DNA from 4 places in the Micromonospora sp. NPDC049201 genome. Region 1 is predicted to be linked to each of the others. Evidence: riboswitches for the same ligand, from Rfam matches in the RefSeq annotation. Region 1 holds a riboswitch; each other region holds the start of a gene.

Region 1 (4,188 bases):
AGCTCTGGGTGACCGGCCTGCTCGGTCTCTTCGGCGCGCCGGAGCCCTGGTTCGCCGACGAGGCTCCCGAGGTGCTCCCCGGCGCCTGAGCGCCACCCGCCCGCGCACCGATCCTGCGTCCGGCCCCTCGCCGGCCGGGGGACCTTCGACCCGTTGCCAGGCCGGCCCCGGTACGGGACGATCGTCCGGACCCACGACGGCGAGGGGGACCGGTTGCAGAGCAGCGACAGCTTCAGCTACACCGTGCAGGCCCGGTGCAGCCGGGCGGACGCGGTGGCCCTGCTCGGCGACCTGAGCCGGCAGGGCGAGCTGCATCCGCTGATCGTGCGGGTCCGGCAGTTGCCGCCCCGGCCGGGCGCGCTGGCCAGCTTCGCGATCACCGACCGGCTGGAGCTCGGTCCCCTGCACTTCCCGGTCACCTACCAGGCGGACGTGCTGGTCGCCACCGAGGACGAGGTGGTCACCGTCGCCCGGCAGCAGCCGGCGACGACGGTGCGTAACCACACCCGGCTGCGCGACGAGCCCGACGGCGTGGTGCGGATCGACGTGGAGATCACGCTCACCGCGCCGGCGCCGCTGTTCGGTTACGCGTTCCGCCAGGCACGGGCCGCTCACCTGGGCCTCGCCGCCCGCCTCGGCGCGACGCTGGAGGGCCGGCCCGCCTGATCCGCCCCCACGGCTTCCAGACGGACAGCACGGTGGCGATCAGCAGCAGCGTGGTGGAGACGGCCGGCGGCACCACCAGGTCGACCCGCAGGTGCGCGTCGGCTGCCCCGGCGAGCGCGCCGAGGTGCCGGATCCGGGGGGTCAGCAGGAGCAGCACCAGGCCGAGCATGACGGTGGTGAGCGCGAACTTCACCAGCACCCATCGCCAGCGCAGCAGGCCCCACGGAGTGAGCAGGGCACTGGCGGTCCCGATCAGCCAGACCGCCACGCTCAGCGGTGCGAACAGCCAGGTGACCAGCAGCGCCGCCGCCGGGTAGACCACGTCGGGGTCGGCGCCCCGCAGCCCGGCGACGCCGAGCGCGAGCAGCGTCAGGTCGGTGCCGAGCCAGCCCAGCGAGGTGGCCAGGTGCGCGGTGAGCAGCGCCTTGCGGCCGGCGGGGGAGAGTCGTCTCATGTCCCGATCGTCGCCCCGTCGCGCGGCCCACGTCGTGGGCCGCGCGACGACACCCGGTGTACGTCGTGGGGCGTAGTGCTCAGTAGACCGACAGGTGCACGTGGTTGGTGTGGTCGCTGGACGGGTCGCCGTTGCCCCCGCTGTACGACTTCCAGCCGCTGCTGGGCAGCCAGATCTGCTTGAACCAGATCACGTAGAGCACGGCGAGCGGGTCGGCGTTGCGCACGAAGTACGCGGCCAGGTTGTTGCCGTACGTCCGGTCGCCGCCGCTGGCCACGCCGCCGAAGCCGCTCTTCTGGGCCGCGAAGTCGCAGGCCCGACCCTTCGGGTGCTCGCCGGAGCCGCTGGGCCGGTGGCAGGAGACGTACCGGGTGAAGCCGGCGGCCTGGGCCTGTTGCAGCGCGTGCAGCGTACGCGGGGTGATGCAGCCGCTGGCCGGCGTCGGGTCGTTGACGCTGCACGACTCGGCCGGCCAGGAGCCGTCGGAGTTGCGCTTGGCCGGCTTCGCGTTCGCGGTGGAGGTGCCCCGGATCCCGCCGCTGCCGCCGCCGCTGCTGGCGGACGGCCGGTTGTTGGCCTCCTCCAGCGCCTGCTCGGCCTGCTCCTTGCGCTTGGCCATCACCGTGACCTGCTTGCGTTGCTCGCGGACCTCGCCGTCGAGCGCGGTACGGGTGCGGATCGCCTCGTCGCGGGTGGTGATCAGCTCGCGCAGCGTCCGGTCCTCGTGCGCGGCGACCGTCTCCAGGGCGGCGGCCCGGTCCATGAAGCCTTCCGGGCTGGTGCTGCCGAGCAGCGCCGCGGCGGTGCCCATCCGGCCGGTGCGGTACGCCACCTCGGCGATCTCACCGACCTTGGCGTTGCGCTCGGTCAGTTCCGCGTCGATCGTCACGAGTCGTTCGTTGAGCTGCTTCTGCCGGGTCACCGACCGGTTCAGCGCGGCCCTGGCCTCCAGCCAGCCCTTGCTGGCGGCGTCGAGCTTGGCGCGCAGCGCCGGCGTGCCGCCCTCGTCGTCGTCCCCGGGCGCGGCGGCGAGCCGGCCGGTCGGGGGTGCCGCCGAGGCGGGGGAGACCGGTGCCGTCACGAGGCCGAGGGTCAGCATCGCGACGAGCAGGGCCGCCATCCGGGCGGCCGTTCGTCGTACAGGTGCCACTGGGGGCATTCACGTGTCCTTCCGTCAACCGCCGACCGGGTTAGCTGACGGGTTCGGGACGGAAGATCCCTACCGCTGACGCGGATGCACCCCACGTACGTGGTTCCCCGGCTCGCCCCGCGGGCGATTAGGCGACGGCCGCTCCGTCGGCGCCGGATGACGCCTGCGGGTCGGCCGCGACCGAGCCTACCGGCGTTGCCCGGAGCCGGCTCCGCCACCCGGAGCCGAATACCGGGCAAAACCGGCATAAGTCAACAATAGCCACTCGAATTTAAGTCTGTCCTAACTACCAGCCGGTTGGGCCGCAGGCGCCGGCGGACGCTCCGGGTTCGATCTGCAACGTGGCGTGATCGATCGAGAAGTCCTCGTGCAGCGCGGCCCGGGCGGCGGCCAGCACGGTGGCGACCTCCGCGCCCGGATCGGTGGTCAGGTGTGCCGAGGCCACGTCCATGCCGGAGGTGAGCGTCCAGACGTGCAGGTCGTGCACCTCCGCCACGCCGGGCACGGCGGTCAGCCGGTCGTGCACGGCGGTCACTTGGAGGTGTTCCGGCGCGGCCTGCACCAGGATGCGCACCGCGGCCCGGCCGAGCCGCCAGGTGCGCGGCAGGATGAACAGGCCGATCGCCACCGCGACCAGCGGGTCGGCCCACCACCAGTCGGTGACCGCGATGACCAGCGCGGCGCCGATCACCCCGAGCGAGCCGAGCAGGTCGCCCAGCACCTCCAGGTACGCGCCGCGCAGGTTGATGCTCTCCTGGGCGCCGGAGCGCAGCAGCGCGAACGCGGCGATGTTGGCGAGCAGGCCGAGCACGGCCACCACCAGCATCGGTCCGGCGAGCACCTCCGGCGGCTCACCGAACCGGCGTACCGCCTCGATCAGGACGTAGACCGCGACGGCGCCGAGCAGCACCGCGTTGGCCAGCGCGGCGAGCACCTCCAGCCGGTAGAGCCCGAACGTGCGTTGCGGGTCGGTCCGGGCGCGTCGGGTGGCGGTGATCGCCGCGAGCGCCATGCCGATGCCGAGCACGTCGGTGAACATGTGGCCGGCGTCGGAGAGCAGCGCGAGCGAGCCGGTCGTGACAGCGGCCACCGCCTCGACCACCATCAGCACGGCGAGCAGCGCGAACGCCGCCCAGAGCCGACCGGAGTGCCGGTGCGCCGCGTTGGCCACCGCAGCGCTGTGGTCATGACCTGCGCCCACGCACCCACCCTCCCGCCCCGAATCCCGGACGGGCCCAATCTATGCTCACATCGCTATGTGTGCAAGTGACTGTGGCGTCAGCCCACCGGATCGAGCGTGGTCAGGCGCTGGGTGGCCCGGGACAGCGCGACGTAGAGCGTGCGGACACCCGAACCCGGGTCGGCCCGGATCTCGCTCGGCGCGACCAACACCACTCCGTCGTACTCCATGCCCTTGGCCTGGAGGCTGGTGACCACCTGGAGCCGGCCCGCGTCGAGGTCGCCCAGCCAACCGGCCACCTCGTCCCGGCGCGGCACCGGCGTGATCACGCCGACCGTGCCCTCCACCTCGGCCAGCAGCGCCCGGACCGCCTCGACCGTGGCCGCCGGCAGCTCGGCCGCGGCCACCGTCCGCTCCACTGGCGGCACGCCTGTGGAACGCACCGCGACGGGCAGCGCCAGATCCGGATACCGCCGACGGATCTCCGCCGCCGCCACGGCGAAGATCTCCGCCGAGTTGCGGTAGTTGGTGGTCAGCTCGAAGCGACGCCGGGGCCGCCGCCCCAGCGCCTGGTCACGGGCCCGGTCCAGCTCCTGCGGATCGCCGGTCCAGGCGGTCTGCGCCGGATCGCCGACCACCGTCCAGGACGCCAGCCGGCCGCGCCGCCCGACCATCCGCCACTGCATCGGCGAGACGTCCTGCGACTCGTCCACCACCACGTGGGCGAAGTCGCGGTAG
Region 2 (4,188 bases), on a different contig from region 1:
AGCAGCCAAGACTTTCTTGTGCGCCTGACGGTGCCCGCACCCCCGGTGCGTTGACCCCCGAATGGAGCCCTCGCCATGAACACGATGCTGCGTAAGAGTGTGCTGGGTATTGCTGGTCTGGCTTTCACCGGTGGTGTTTGCCGGTCCGATCGCCGGTCACGTCGAGTCCGCGCACGCCGCCACCGCCAGCAAGCCGATCGCGGTCGCGAGTGTGCAGGGTGAGCAGTCCACGATCAGCCTCAACGACGAGCAGACGGCCAACGTCAAGGCGATCATCGCGGCGACGAAGAAGGCCGGGCTGCCGGAGCGGGCGGCGGTGGTCTCGATCGCGACGGCGTTGCAGGAGTCGAAGCTGGAGAACCTGGGCCACCTCGGCGACCGTAACGACCACGACTCGCTGGGTCTGTTCCAGCAGCGTCCGTCCTCGGGTTGGGGCACGCCGGAGCAGATCACCGACCCCGAGTACTCGACACTTGCGTTCCTGAAGGGGCTGAAGCAGGTCGACGGCTGGCAGGACATGCCGGTGACCAAGGCCGCCCAGACGGTGCAGGTGTCGGCCTACCCGGACGCGTACGCCCAGTGGGAGAAGCAGGCCACCGACCTGGTCAACAAGCACTGGAACAGCTAAGACGCCACGAAGGCCGGCACCCCGGACAGGGGTGCCGGCCTTCGACGCGTACTGCTCAGGCGGAGTAGCCGCGCGTGGCCATCCAGTTCGCCAGGTCGATGGTGCTGATCCAGTACGCCGGCAGCGACGGGTCGGCCGAGTCGGCGATCCGTACGGTCCGGCCGTCGTTCTGGTAGCCGACCACGGCGATGTAGTGGCCGCCCGGGAACGAGTGCCAGCCGCCGTTGGTGTCGGTGGTGTCCCCGACGACGTTCGAGACCACCGCCCGGCCGTTGCGGACCGCGTTGACCACGTCGGCCTGGAGCCGGTCGATCTGCGCCTTGGTGGCCGTGCCGGGGATCATACGGGTCCGGTACGGGTCGCCCTTGACCTGCTGATTGAGCACCCGGGTGGTGTCCTCGGCCGAGTTGGTGCCCATCTCGGTGGTACCGAGCGCGACGGCGAGCGTGTCCTGGCTGCGCTCGATGCCGGTGGCACTGAGCGCGTTCCGCACCGCGGCCGGGCCGCAGTAGTAGTAGGTGGTCTGCGCCTGGTAGTCGTAGTCGAGCACCTTGCTCGACGGCGGCTTCGGCGTGGCCTTGCGGGTGGTGTCCGGGTCGGCGACCTTCGCCGACGGCGAGGCCGTGAGCGAGGCGCTGGGCGAGCGGCGCGGCGACGCGCTCGGCGAGGCGCTGGGCGACGCGCTCGGCGACGGGACGGCGATGCGCGCCTCGCTGCGGCTGGCGGTGTCGCCGAGGCGGGAGCCGAGTTCCGCCACCGCGGCGGTGTTCTCCTGCCGGGTCGGCGCGTCGTCGGTGGCGGTCAGCGCGGCGCCGGTGCCGCCGGCCAGCACGAGGGCCGCCGCCGAACCGGCGATGATCTGGTACGGACGCTCGGTCGCGAGGCGACGCAGGTGGCGCTTCAGGTGGTACTTCACGGGTTTCCTCCACGGGGTGGGCGGCACGCGCCGACCCCGCGCGTGGAGGAACTCACACGCGCTGGCGGGCGGGACGGCCGCGGGAAGTCGCCCGGATGCCGGGCGGGACGGGGTCGGAAGCGCGTCGCGTCAGGCGAGCGCCGGCACCCCGGGGCCGTGGAGGCGGGGAGACGTTCGGGGGGTGGTGGGCACGGGAATGGAACTCCTTCCGTGGCCGCCGACCGGGTTAGCTGACGGATTCGGGCGGGAAGTACGCCCTACCGCGGCCGTGGGCTCGCGGATTCACCCCGGTGTTGCGTTGGGTCCCCGGTTCGTATGCACGATTAGGCGGGTCGGCGCGGCGTCGCCATCTGCGATCGGGAACCGCACCGGACGCGCCGACACTACCGGTGGGTACACGCCCTGCCAAGCGCTCCCACCTGCGTAAACGTCTTCGACGACTACGGATTCGGAACAGCCGGTCACCGACCTCCCTCAATGGGACAAGCGGCCACGTCGGCGCCGCACGGCAGGAAGCGGACATCCGGCCGACGAAGAATCGGGCAGCGGGCGCAGCAGGGGCCATCGAGCCGGACGGCCGCCGGCGGACGGCACCGGTGACCGGCCTCACCGGTTTCGGGTAACGATTCGGTCGACGTGCTCCCCTGGGCCGCTCAGCCGACGCGGGCCGGACGCCACCGGGCCCCCCGCACCGCCGACGGGACCGGGACGCGGCTCGCCGTCGAGACGCGGGACGTGGGCACCGGCCACAGCGCCGTGGTGGCCGCGTACGCCTCGGCGGCGAGCGTCCGGGCCGCCTCGGCGGCCAGTTCGGCGTCCCGCCACGCCAGGCGTTCCCGCTCGGCGGCCGTCTCCCAGCCGGCCCGCCGCCCGTCGCGGACGGTCCGGGCCAGCACGATCTCCTGCTCGGCCGGGTGCCGCCGCGGGTCCCACCCGTTGCGGTGGGCGAGCACGTCGGCGAGCTGGCGGGCGGTCAGCTCCCCCCGCCAGTGCGCCGTCATGGCGGCGTGGTGCAGCCAGCGTTCGCGCGCCGCGTACTCGGCGGGGGTGCGGGGGGTGTGCGGGGCGGGCAGCGCGCCGGCGCCGGCCAGGCGGCGGGCGGCGGCGTCCGCCTCGTCGTAGGCCGTCCAGGCCCGGTCGGCCTCGCTCTGGGCGGCCAGCCACTGCTCGCGACGGCGACGGGCGGTCTGCGCGGCCCCGGCGGCGGCCACCGCCACCTCGTCGGCGTACCGGGCCAGGTCGGCGCGGTGGAGCGCCTCCGCGTCGACCGGTTCGGGTGCCGGCTCCCCCGCGCCGTCCCGTTCCGGTCGCGCGACCAGCACGGCGAGCAGGACGAGGGCGAGCACGGTCAGCGCCGACCAGATGGCGGCGGCCTCGGGGACGGCGGTGAGGAAATTGAGGAGAACGGTCTGCGACATGGTCGGCACCTCACGGGAGACAGTGGCGGGTAACCCCGCACGGCCGGTCGGGGGCGGGGCGCGGCCGGAGTTCGGGCGCCGCCGGGCCGCCGAGGGGGCGTTGCGGGGTGAGGTTCGGTGGGCGCGGTCACGGGCCGGGCCCGGGGCGGGTCAGCGGGCGGGCGGGGCCCGCGGGCCGGCCGGAGCCGGCGGCTGGCCGACCGGGAACGGGTGCCGCCCGGTCGGAGGCGGGACATCGCCCACCGGCTGCGGCTCGGGAACGCCGACGCGGCTCCGCTGCCGATCGAAGGCGAGGACGCCCTGCCGCTCGGCGACGGCGACGCCCTGCCGCTCGGCGACGATGACGCCCTGCCGCTCGGCGGCGGTGTCGACCTGCCGCTCGGCGACACTGCCGTTCGGCCGTTCGGCGTCGACGTCGGCCCGCAATCCGGCGACCGGGCCGGCCGCCGCGGGTGCGATCGGGGACACGCCGGTCGGCAGCGTGGCGGCGCCCAGCGAACAGGCGACGACCACGGCCAGGCTGGCCAGCATCCGTGCGACCCAGCGCGCCACCCACCACACGGGACAGGTGAGCGCAATCGGAGCCACGGGAACAAAATACCGCCGATCCGGGCACAGCGCATCGTCGCCCGGCGTGTCGCGACGCCGTTGACCAGGGTGGACCGCTCAGTCCGGCCGGCGCCGCCCGGCGTACTCGATCGACGGGTCCGGCTCCCCGGCGGACGCCGCGCCGGTGTCGTCGACGGCCGCGCGCGGTGCGGGCACGCCCGGTGCCGGCGCGGCGGCGGCCGGACCGCCGCGGGCCCGGCGCGACGGGCCGAGGCGGCGCATCATCGGCTCCTCCACCCAGCGGTGCAGCACGGCGGCGAGCGCCAGGGTGAGCAGCAGGAAGCCGAGCACCGCGAGCGGGCCCCGCCACCCGGGCAGCCCGGTCCCCCAGTCACCGGTGAGCCGCAGCACGGTCACCATGACCAACACGTGGACCAGGTAGAACGCGAACGAGACCTCACCGAGCCAGCGCATCGGCCGGGACCGCCACGGGGTCCGCCGACCCCGCACGTCGGCGTCCGCCGCCGCGGTGATGACCAGCAGGTACGCGACGGCGAGCAACGCCGCCCAGAACTCGGCCCGGATCCACAGCGCGGCGACCGCCCAGGTGGCGACGAAGGCCAGGCCGGCGGTGGTCAGCCCGGGGCCACGCCAGCGGTTGCGGCGCATCAGCTCGG
Region 3 (4,188 bases), on a different contig from region 1:
CCGACGAGATGGCAACCGAGATGATGGCCGCCGTAGGCCGCCTCATGAAACGCGGCTGACCCCCTCCCCACCCCACCCCGCCCCACCCCGCCCCTCCCCGCCCCCGCCCCGCCCCTCCCCGCCCCCGCCCCGCCGATCTTGCAGTTGCGGCCCTCGAAGCGCCCTGTTCGCGCCGTTTGCCGGGGCCGCAACTGCAAGATCGCGCAGGTGGGGTGGCTACCATGACCCGGGCGGCGAGCCCGGGCGTGGCAGGACGCGTCCGCGCCGGCCGGGTGGACGACCGGGCCGGTGAACCGGTGCGCCGCGACCCGTAGGGAGAGCCGCCGTGGGCGCCGACCACACCCGTCCCGCCCCCGCCGCGCCGCCGGGCGTACGCCGGCTCCTGCTCGCGACCGTGGTGCCGCTCTTCGTGCTCACCGTGCTCGCGGCGCTGGTGCTCTGGCCCCGGGGCGGCGGCCCGGAGCCGGCCGAAGCCGAGAACGTGCCACGCCACCACGGCACGGTGACCCGGGTGGTGACCGAGCCCTGCCCACCGACCCCGGAGGCCCCCGAGGGTGGCGGCGGCCGGTGCGGCACCGTGACGGTCGCCGCGGAGCAGGGCCCGGACGCCGGCCGGCAGGTCGAGACGCCGATCCCGGCCGGGCCCGGGGCGCCGCGCGTCGAGGTCGGCGACGAGGTGATCCTGGTCGAGCTGACCGACCCGGCCGACCCGTCGGTGAAGGCGTACAACATCGCCGAGCACCAGCGCGCCACGCCGTTGATCTGGCTGGTGGCGCTCTTCGCCGCCGCGATCGTGGCGTTCGGGCGCTGGCGCGGGCTGGCCGCGTTGGGTGGCCTGGTGGCGAGCTTCGCCATCCTGCTCGGCTTCGTGCTGCCCGGAATCGGCGCCGGCCGGTCCCCGCTGCCGGTGGCGATCGTCGGCGCCGCGCTGATCATGTTCGTGGTGCTCTACCTGACCCACGGGATCAGCGCGCAGACGTCGGTGGCGGTGCTCGGCACGCTCGGCAGCCTGGTGGTCACCGGCGTGCTGGGCACGCTCGCCACCGCCGCCACCCACCTGACCGGCTTCGGCAGCGAGGACGCCACCACGCTCTCCATGTTCCAGGGCGGCGTGGACCTGCACGGGCTGCTGCTGGCCGGCATCATCATCGGCTCGCTGGGCGTGTTGGACGACGTCACGGTCACCCAGGCGGCCACCGTCACCGAGCTGGCGCACGCCAACCCCGACCTGTCCCGGCGGCAGCTCTACCGGGCGGCCACCCGGGTGGGCCGGGCGCACATCGCGTCCACTGTCAACACCATCGTGCTGGCGTACGCGGGCGCCTCGCTGCCGCTGCTGCTCCTGCTGGTGGCCGACTCCCGGCCGGTGAGCGAGATCCTCACCAGCGAGTTCCTGGCCCAGGAGATCGTCCGCAGCGCGGTGGCGACGCTCGGTCTGATCGCCGCCGTACCGCTCACCACCGCGCTGGCCGCGGTCGTGGCCACCGCCGGACGGCGCGGGCCGGCGGCCGGGGCGTCGTCACCACCGCCGGACCGGCCCCCGGCGGCCCGCGGCGAGGCGCTGGAGGCGCTCGGCGGAACGCCGGCCGAACGGTGGCCCGGCCGCCGGGGAAGTACGGATGTCGCATGGTGACACTCCGCAGCGTGACGGCGGGCGAGAAACGCGATGCTGGTCACGCTGGGCAATGTCGAATTCTCGCGATTGGTCGGCTTCCGGGCGTAGATCCCCGGTCGACATCTCGGGTAACCTCGCTGCCGGTCACCGCCGAAGGCGCGCACCCGCGCCTGCGGTGCCGCCGCCCAATCGCCTCCGGGCGAGCCGGGGAACCAGGTACATGGGGTGAATCCGCGTCAGCGGTAGGGGCCGCTTCCGTCCCGAACCCGTCAGCTAACCCGGTCGGCGGCCGACGGAAGGGAACACTGTGACGGCACCCCTGCGCCGCTGCTTGACACCCGTGGTGGCCGTGCTCGCCGCGCTCGCCGTGCTGGTCGGGCCAACCCCGGCGTCGGCAGCCCCGCACACCGCCGCCCCCAACCCCTCGGGGCACTCGGAGGACGACGACCCACCGCTGATCAGCGAGGCCGTCACCGCCGCCAACCGGGCCTATCTCCAGGCCAAGTCCAAGCTGGACACGTCGCGCAAGCGGCAGCTCAAGCTCGCGCTCGAGGTGAAGGCGGCGCAGAACGAGCTCGACGCGCTCAGCCCGCAGGTCACCGAGATCGCCGCGCAGTCCTACCGCACCGGTCGGGTCGGTGCGATGGCGATGCTGCTGGAGAGCGACTCGCCCGACTCGTTCGTCCGCCGGGCCAGCGCCCTGGACGAACTCAACCTGTTCAACGGGCAGCGGCTCGCCGCCATCAACGCGGTGAAGACGCGCGCCGAGCAGGCCAAGATCGCGCTCGACGCCGAGGTGCGCGAGCAGGAGAAGCAGACGAACGCGATGGCCCGCGAGAAGGTCGAGGCGCAGAAGGCGCTGAAGCTGGTCGGCGGGCTGGACTTCACCGGCGGCCTGGTCTCGGCCACCTCGCCGGTTGCCAAGATCGGCCCCGGCCGCACCGCCGACGGCGGGTGGAAGTCCGAGTCGTGCAGCGAGAACGACCCGACCACCTCCGGCTGCGTCACGCCGCGCACGCTGCACGCGTACAAGGAGGTCAAGCGCGCCGGCTTCAACCGCTTCGTGGGCTGCTACCGCCCCGGCGGGCCGTGGGAGCACCCCAAGGGCAAGGCGTGCGACTGGTCGTTGCAGAACAGCGGCTTCTCGCCGTGGCACAACAACGACACCCGCCGGTACGGCAACGAGGTGGCCGCCTTCCTCATCCGTAACGCCGACCGGTTGGGCATCTACTACGTGATCTGGAACCGGCAGATCTGGTTCCCGGCGACCGGCTGGAGTTCCTACAGCGGCCCCTCGAACCACACCGACCACGTGCACATGTCACTGCTCTGACGCGTACGCGAGAAGGGGCCGCCTCCGGGCGGCCCCTTCCGTGTGTCCGGGGGGTGGTCAGCCGGCGAGCGCCGGGTCCACCGGTGCGGCCGGCGCGGGCACCGGGGCCGAGGACTGCGCCACCGTCCGCACCTCGCCGCCACTGAGCCGGTACGACATGCCGGCCACCGCGCACGCTCCGGCGGCCACCCGCTCGGCGAGCACCGTCGAGCGGGCCAGCAGCGTCTCCACGGTCTGCGCGATGTGGATGTCGATGATGCCGTCGAGGTCCGTGACCTCCTGCCGGGCGGCCCGGAGCAGGCTGGGCGAGACGGCGTCCACCACCGCGCCCAGGTGCCCGGCCGGCGCGGAGCCGGTGCGGACCGCCTCGCGGGCCGCCTGGACCGCGCCGCACGAGTCGTGGCCGAGCACCACCACGAGCGGCGTGCCGAGCACGGTCACCGCGTACTCGACGCTGCCGAGCACCTCGGGGCCGGCGGTGTGCCCGGCGGTACGCACCACGAAGAGGTCGCCGAGACCGCGGTCGAAGATGATCTCGGCGGCGAGCCGGGAGTCGGAGCAGCCGACGATCACCGCGAACGGGTGCTGGCCCTCGGCGACCGCGGCCCGGTGCCCGGCGTCCTGGTTCGGATGCTGCGGCACGCCGGTGACGAACCGGTGGTTACCGGCCCGCAGTTCGGCGAGTGCCTCGTCGGGAGTGCTCGGGATCATCGCTGCTCACCTCGTCCTCGGGCGGAACGACCAGGCCGGCGGTCGGCGGTGTCGGCCTCGCGACCCACCGTCACACGAGACCGATGGCACGTCAAGATTTCGTGATACGCGTTTCATGCGTTATGACTCGACCTGCTCCGGGTCCGGGCAGTCGCCCGCCACGCCATACGATGACCACCATGGCGACCACACCAGGCGAGGACGGGAGCCGCCGGCACTGGACCTTCCTCACCAACCACGGGCACGTGCTGCTGGCCATCGCGCGCAACCCCACGGCGCGGCTGCGGGACGTGGCGGACGAGGTGGGCGTCACCGAGCGGGCGGCCCAGGCGATCGTCGCCGACCTGGAGGCCGGCGGCTACCTGCACCGCACCCGGGTGGGTAGGCGCAACGAGTACACGATCAACCCGAACGGCCGCTTCCGGCACCCCGCCGAGGCCGACCAGCAGGTCGGGGCGTTGCTCGACCTCTTCGCCGCCGAACCGGCGGCCACCGACGCCACCCCCGAGCGTTGACCACGACCGGGCGG
Region 4 (4,188 bases), on a different contig from region 1:
GGCCGGTTGGTGGCGAAGTCCGGGTCGATGGTGACCAGCCCGGTACGCGACGTGCCGGTGGTCCGGAACGGCGCCTTCATCAGGTCGAAGTAGTGCGACCAGTCCCAGTAGGGGCCCGGGTCCCAGTGCATGCCCCGCACGTTCGCGGCGGTGATGCCGGGCACGTTGTCGTGGCCGATGATGTGCTGCCGGTCCATCGGGATGCCGAACTTCTGCGCCAGGTAGCGGACCAGCTTGGCCGAGCTGCGGTACATCGCCTCGGTGTACCAGGTGCCCTGCCCGGCGAAGCCCTCGTGCTCCAGGCCGATGGACTTGGCGTTGACGTACCAGTTGCCGGCGTGCCAGCCGACGTCCTTGGCCTTGATGTGCTGCGCGACGTAGCCGTCCACCGACCGCAGCGTGTAGTGCCAGCCCAGGTAGTCGGCACGTTTCACCAGGTCGACGCTGGGGGCGAAGTAGCCCTCGGTGTCGTGGATGACGATGTATTCGATCTTCTGCTGCTTCGGCCGGTCGCCCAGGTCGTGGTTGCCGTAGTCGCCCGGGTCGGCGCTGAGCTGCTCGTAGGGGGCGGGAATCCACTCGCAGGCCAGCCGCACCGGGCACTCCAGCCCGTCCGGCCGCGCGGCGTGGCGCAGCCCGAGCCGGGCCAGTCCGGCCCGGTCCGGCTGCGCGGCGGTGGCGGCCAGCGTGACCCGTTGCCCGTCATCGGTGGTCCGGGCCGCGCCCTGGCCGAGCTGGTCGTAGACCTCGTCGGCGAAGGCCGCCGCCGCGTCGGACGTGTCCGCGCCGGAGTAGCGGGCCACCGCGCCGTACCAGGCCGCGACGTCGCTGCCGGCGCCGACCGGCCCACCCAGTGCCTTCTGGTACGACGCCAGCAGCGCCGCGCCACCGCGGATGTTCGCCGCCGGGTCGGTGCGCAGGGTCTGCGCGTCCAGCCCGGTGAGCGTGGCGGCGGCGTCGAGCGTCTGGAGCGAGGCGGTCGGCAGCGGCGTCTCCCGGGTCGGCGCGGCGGCGGTGGCCGGGTCAAGCCGAAGCGGGCGGCTGTCGTCGCCGCGCGGGTCCTCGTCCTCGTCGACGTGCGCGCTGCCCGGCGTGGCCAGGATGTGCGCGGCGTCGGTCAGGTGCATCGGGCCGTAGCCGCCGCTGGTGCTGGGCTGGCCCGGGTGGGTGTCCCACCTCGACTCCAGGTAGGAGACACCGAGCAGCACGTTCTGCGGTACGCCGTACTCGGCCGCCGCGGCAGCGTACTGCTGCTGGCGGTCGCCGGTGGGCTGGGCCGCCTGCGGCGCGGCGCTCACCGGGCCGGTGGTGGCCAGCGCGGTGGCCGTCGCCACGGCGGCGGCGAGCAGGATCCGTCTGCTCGACGGCGGGGCTGAGAGGTGCATCGAACCTCCTGGACAGGGATGGGGGTCACTGCGTTCCCACCCTCACGCCAGCCCCCCGTGGGGTCAATACCTTTCCAGGAGGCAATCCGATGCGAAGAAAATCTCCATTCGCGTTCGCCCGCCGTATCAGGTACGGAGTGTCACGGTCGTTCGGGTTGCGGATTGGTAACGGGAATCTTTACTCTGGTCAATCGTCGGCCGCATCTTCACCGTCCAACCCGGTCGGTGACGGCCCGACACCGCCGAGTCGCCCACGGGCGAACCGGGGACCCAGGTTCCTGGGGTGAATCCGCAGCCACTGCGGTAGGGCGCTTCCCTTCCCGCCCGAACCCGTCAGCTAACCCGGTAGGCGGTCAGGCAGAAGGAGTACGGACGCCCGGTGGCCCACCATGCCCCGCGGCCGACGTCGAGCCGGTCGGTCGACCGGTCCGCCGTCGTGCCGCGTTTCCGCTGGTCCCGCTTCACCACCACACTTGCCGCCCTGGTCGGCGCCGCGGTCGTCCTGACCGGTGGCGCGACGGCGGCGCACGCGGAACCCTCGGTCGCCGAGATCGAGGCCCAGATCGACCGCGACTGGAACAAGCTCGAACCCGTCATCGAACAGGTCAACGCCGTCCGCGGGCAGCTCGCGGTGCGCCGCAAGCAGGCCGACGCGCTCGGCAAGCAGATCGCCCCGCTCCAGGCCCGGGTGGACGCCGCGCTCGGCCAGGTCGGCGGGCTCGCCGCCGACGCGTACAAGGGCGACAACCTCTCCACCGTCAACGCGCTGCTGGGCAGCCGTTCGCCGAGTGAGCTGGTCGCCGGCCTGGAAATGCTCGACCGCTTCGCGCACCACCAGCAGGAGCAGGTCCGCGACATCGCCGCGCTGCGCGACGAGCTGGCGGCGAAGAAGAAGCCGCTGGACGCGATGGTCGCCGACCTGAGTCGCACCGAGGCGCAGCTCGCGGCGAAGAAGAAGCAGATCGACGCCGAGATCGCCAAGCTCCAGAAGCTACGGCTCAAGGTGTACGGCAACGGTGGCGGCGGCCCGCTGCGCCCGGCTCCCTGTCCCGCCGGATACCCGGGCGGCGCGGCCGGGGTGGCGGTCAAGTTCGCCTGCGCCCAGATCGGCAAGATCTACGTGTGGGGCGCGGCCGGCCCGGACCACTTCGACTGCTCGGGCCTGACCATGGCCGCCTGGGCGAAGGCCGGGGTCTCGCTGCCGCACAACGCCCGCCAGCAGCACGACGTGACGAGGCGGGTCAGCCGCGCCGAGCTGCGCGCCGGTGACCTGGTCTTCTACTACGGCGACCTGCACCACGTGGGCATGTACGTCGGGGACGGCTGGGTCGTGCACGCCTCCCAGTCCGGCAAGCCCATCACCATGAAGCGCGTCGACGACGGCGACATCAACAGCTACGGCCGCCCCGGCTGAGGTGTAAGGAGGGGCCCCCTGTTAACGCATTCCGCATAACAGGGGCCCCTCCTAACAACCAAACTCGGCGTCAGCGGGTCGGCCAGGTGCGCCAGCTCTGCCAGGACCGGCTCGGCGTCGGGCCGCGCTGACCCTGGTAGCGCGAGCCGTAGACGGCCGAGCCGTACGGGTGCTCGGCCGGCGACGAGAGCCGGAAGATGCAGAGCTGGCCGATCTTCATGCCCGGCCAGAGCGTGATCGGCAGATTCGCCACGTTGGACAGCTCCAGCGTGACGTGGCCGGAGAAGCCCGGGTCGATGAAGCCGGCCGTGGAGTGGGTGAGCAGACCGAGCCGCCCCAGCGACGACTTGCCCTCCAGTCGGCCGGCCAACTCCTCGCCCAGCGAGATCACCTCGAGCGTGGAGGCGAGCACGAACTCGCCCGGGTGCAGCACGAACGGCTCCCCCTCGGGGACCTCCACCATCGACGTCAGGTCGTCCTGCTGCACCGACGGGTCGATGTGCGTGTAGAGATGGTTGTTGAAGACCCGGAACAGCCGGTCCAGGCGTACGTCGATGCTGGATGGCTGCACCAGCGTGGGCTCGAAGGGCTCCAGCGCGAGCGTGCCCGCCTTGATCTCGGAGACCAGGTCGCGGTCGGAGAGCAGCATCGGAACACTCTAGCGACAGACGGTGGTGAACAGCGTGTCGGACTACTTCTTCGTACACGTGTTCGATAGACTGTCGGCATGGCTTCCTGGTCCGAATTCGCCGCCGACGAACCCCGACTCGCGGCCGAGATCCGCCTTCTGATGCAGCAGTACGGGCCGGGCTTCGGCTATCTCGCCACGGTCCGCGCCGACGGTGGCCCACGGGTGCACCCGGTCTCACCGCTGATCACCGACGACGGCCTCTGGTGCTTCGTCATCGACTCGCCGAAGCGCCGCGACCTCGAACGCGACGGCCGTTACGCGCTGCACTCCTTCCCGCCGGAGGAGAGCGACGACGAGGCCTACCTGGCCGGTCGGGCCCGGCCGGTGACCGATCCGGCGACGGTGGACCGGCTGACCCGGATCGGCCGGGCGGCGCCGCAGGGTGACTGGCGCCTGTTCGAGTTCTCCGTCGACGTGGCGATGCTGACCCGCCGGGACCCGGTCACCCAGATCGGTGCCGGCCGCCCGGAGATGCGGCTCTGGCTCGACCCGGGGGAGGTCGCACCCGCGTCCGCCACTCCGGTGTCGCCACCCCTGGTCGCGGCCCGGCGTGACGCGCTCGTCCCGGACGGCCGCCGTGGTCGGCACGGCTTCGACACCCGCCGGCCGGCCGCCTGACCGGGCCCGGAAAAACGACGGTGCCGGCCCCGTCCGCAGACGGGGCCGGCACCGGTACGTGGTGCGGTGGCGATCAGGCC

Evidence for each region. Region 1 has a riboswitch for cyclic di-AMP ahead of ACZ6O5_RS20730 (coiled-coil domain-containing protein). Riboswitches for the same ligand answer to the same signal wherever they lie in the genome.
Region 2: it holds a riboswitch for cyclic di-AMP, as region 1 does, so the genes downstream of both, ACZ6O5_RS16510 (C39 family peptidase) here and ACZ6O5_RS20730 (coiled-coil domain-containing protein) in region 1, are expected to answer to the same signal.
Region 3: it holds a riboswitch for cyclic di-AMP, as region 1 does, so the genes downstream of both, ACZ6O5_RS10785 (coiled-coil domain-containing protein) here and ACZ6O5_RS20730 (coiled-coil domain-containing protein) in region 1, are expected to answer to the same signal.
Region 4: it holds a riboswitch for cyclic di-AMP, as region 1 does, so the genes downstream of both, ACZ6O5_RS18590 (C40 family peptidase) here and ACZ6O5_RS20730 (coiled-coil domain-containing protein) in region 1, are expected to answer to the same signal.

What each region holds. Positions count from the first base shown of each region.
Region 1 covers NZ_JBVJHM010000009.1:122,802-126,989, reverse strand. The annotation lists gene ACZ6O5_RS20745 (STAS domain-containing protein) at 1-89, shown strand, start outside; gene ACZ6O5_RS20740 (SRPBCC family protein) at 154-666, shown strand; gene ACZ6O5_RS20735 (hypothetical protein) at 560-1,120, opposite strand; gene ACZ6O5_RS20730 (coiled-coil domain-containing protein) at 1,200-2,279, opposite strand; cyclic di-AMP (ydaO/yuaA leader) riboswitch at 2,285-2,414, opposite strand; gene ACZ6O5_RS20725 (cation diffusion facilitator family transporter) at 2,557-3,471, opposite strand; gene ACZ6O5_RS20720 (HelD family protein) at 3,549-4,188, opposite strand, start outside.
Region 2 covers NZ_JBVJHM010000007.1:90,379-94,566, reverse strand. The annotation lists partial or broken gene ACZ6O5_RS16515 (hypothetical protein) at 76-628, shown strand; gene ACZ6O5_RS16510 (C39 family peptidase) at 684-1,544, opposite strand; cyclic di-AMP (ydaO/yuaA leader) riboswitch at 1,745-1,884, opposite strand; gene ACZ6O5_RS16505 (hypothetical protein) at 2,198-2,962, opposite strand; gene ACZ6O5_RS16500 (hypothetical protein) at 3,113-3,514, opposite strand; gene ACZ6O5_RS16495 (acyltransferase family protein) at 3,629-4,188, opposite strand, start outside.
Region 3 covers NZ_JBVJHM010000004.1:187,585-191,772, reverse strand. The annotation lists gene ACZ6O5_RS10795 (metal-sensitive transcriptional regulator) at 1-59, shown strand, start outside; gene ACZ6O5_RS10790 (YibE/F family protein) at 326-1,633, shown strand; cyclic di-AMP (ydaO/yuaA leader) riboswitch at 1,788-1,918, shown strand; gene ACZ6O5_RS10785 (coiled-coil domain-containing protein) at 1,923-2,948, shown strand; gene ACZ6O5_RS10780 (carbonic anhydrase) at 3,006-3,659, opposite strand; gene ACZ6O5_RS10775 (helix-turn-helix transcriptional regulator) at 3,830-4,174, shown strand.
Region 4 covers NZ_JBVJHM010000008.1:83,292-87,479, forward strand. The annotation lists gene ACZ6O5_RS18585 (N-acetylmuramoyl-L-alanine amidase) at 1-1,385, opposite strand, end outside; cyclic di-AMP (ydaO/yuaA leader) riboswitch at 1,616-1,751, shown strand; gene ACZ6O5_RS18590 (C40 family peptidase) at 1,765-2,799, shown strand; gene dcd (dCTP deaminase) at 2,870-3,448, opposite strand; gene ACZ6O5_RS18600 (pyridoxamine 5'-phosphate oxidase family protein) at 3,527-4,108, shown strand; gene ACZ6O5_RS18605 (zinc metalloprotease) at 4,182-4,188, opposite strand, start outside.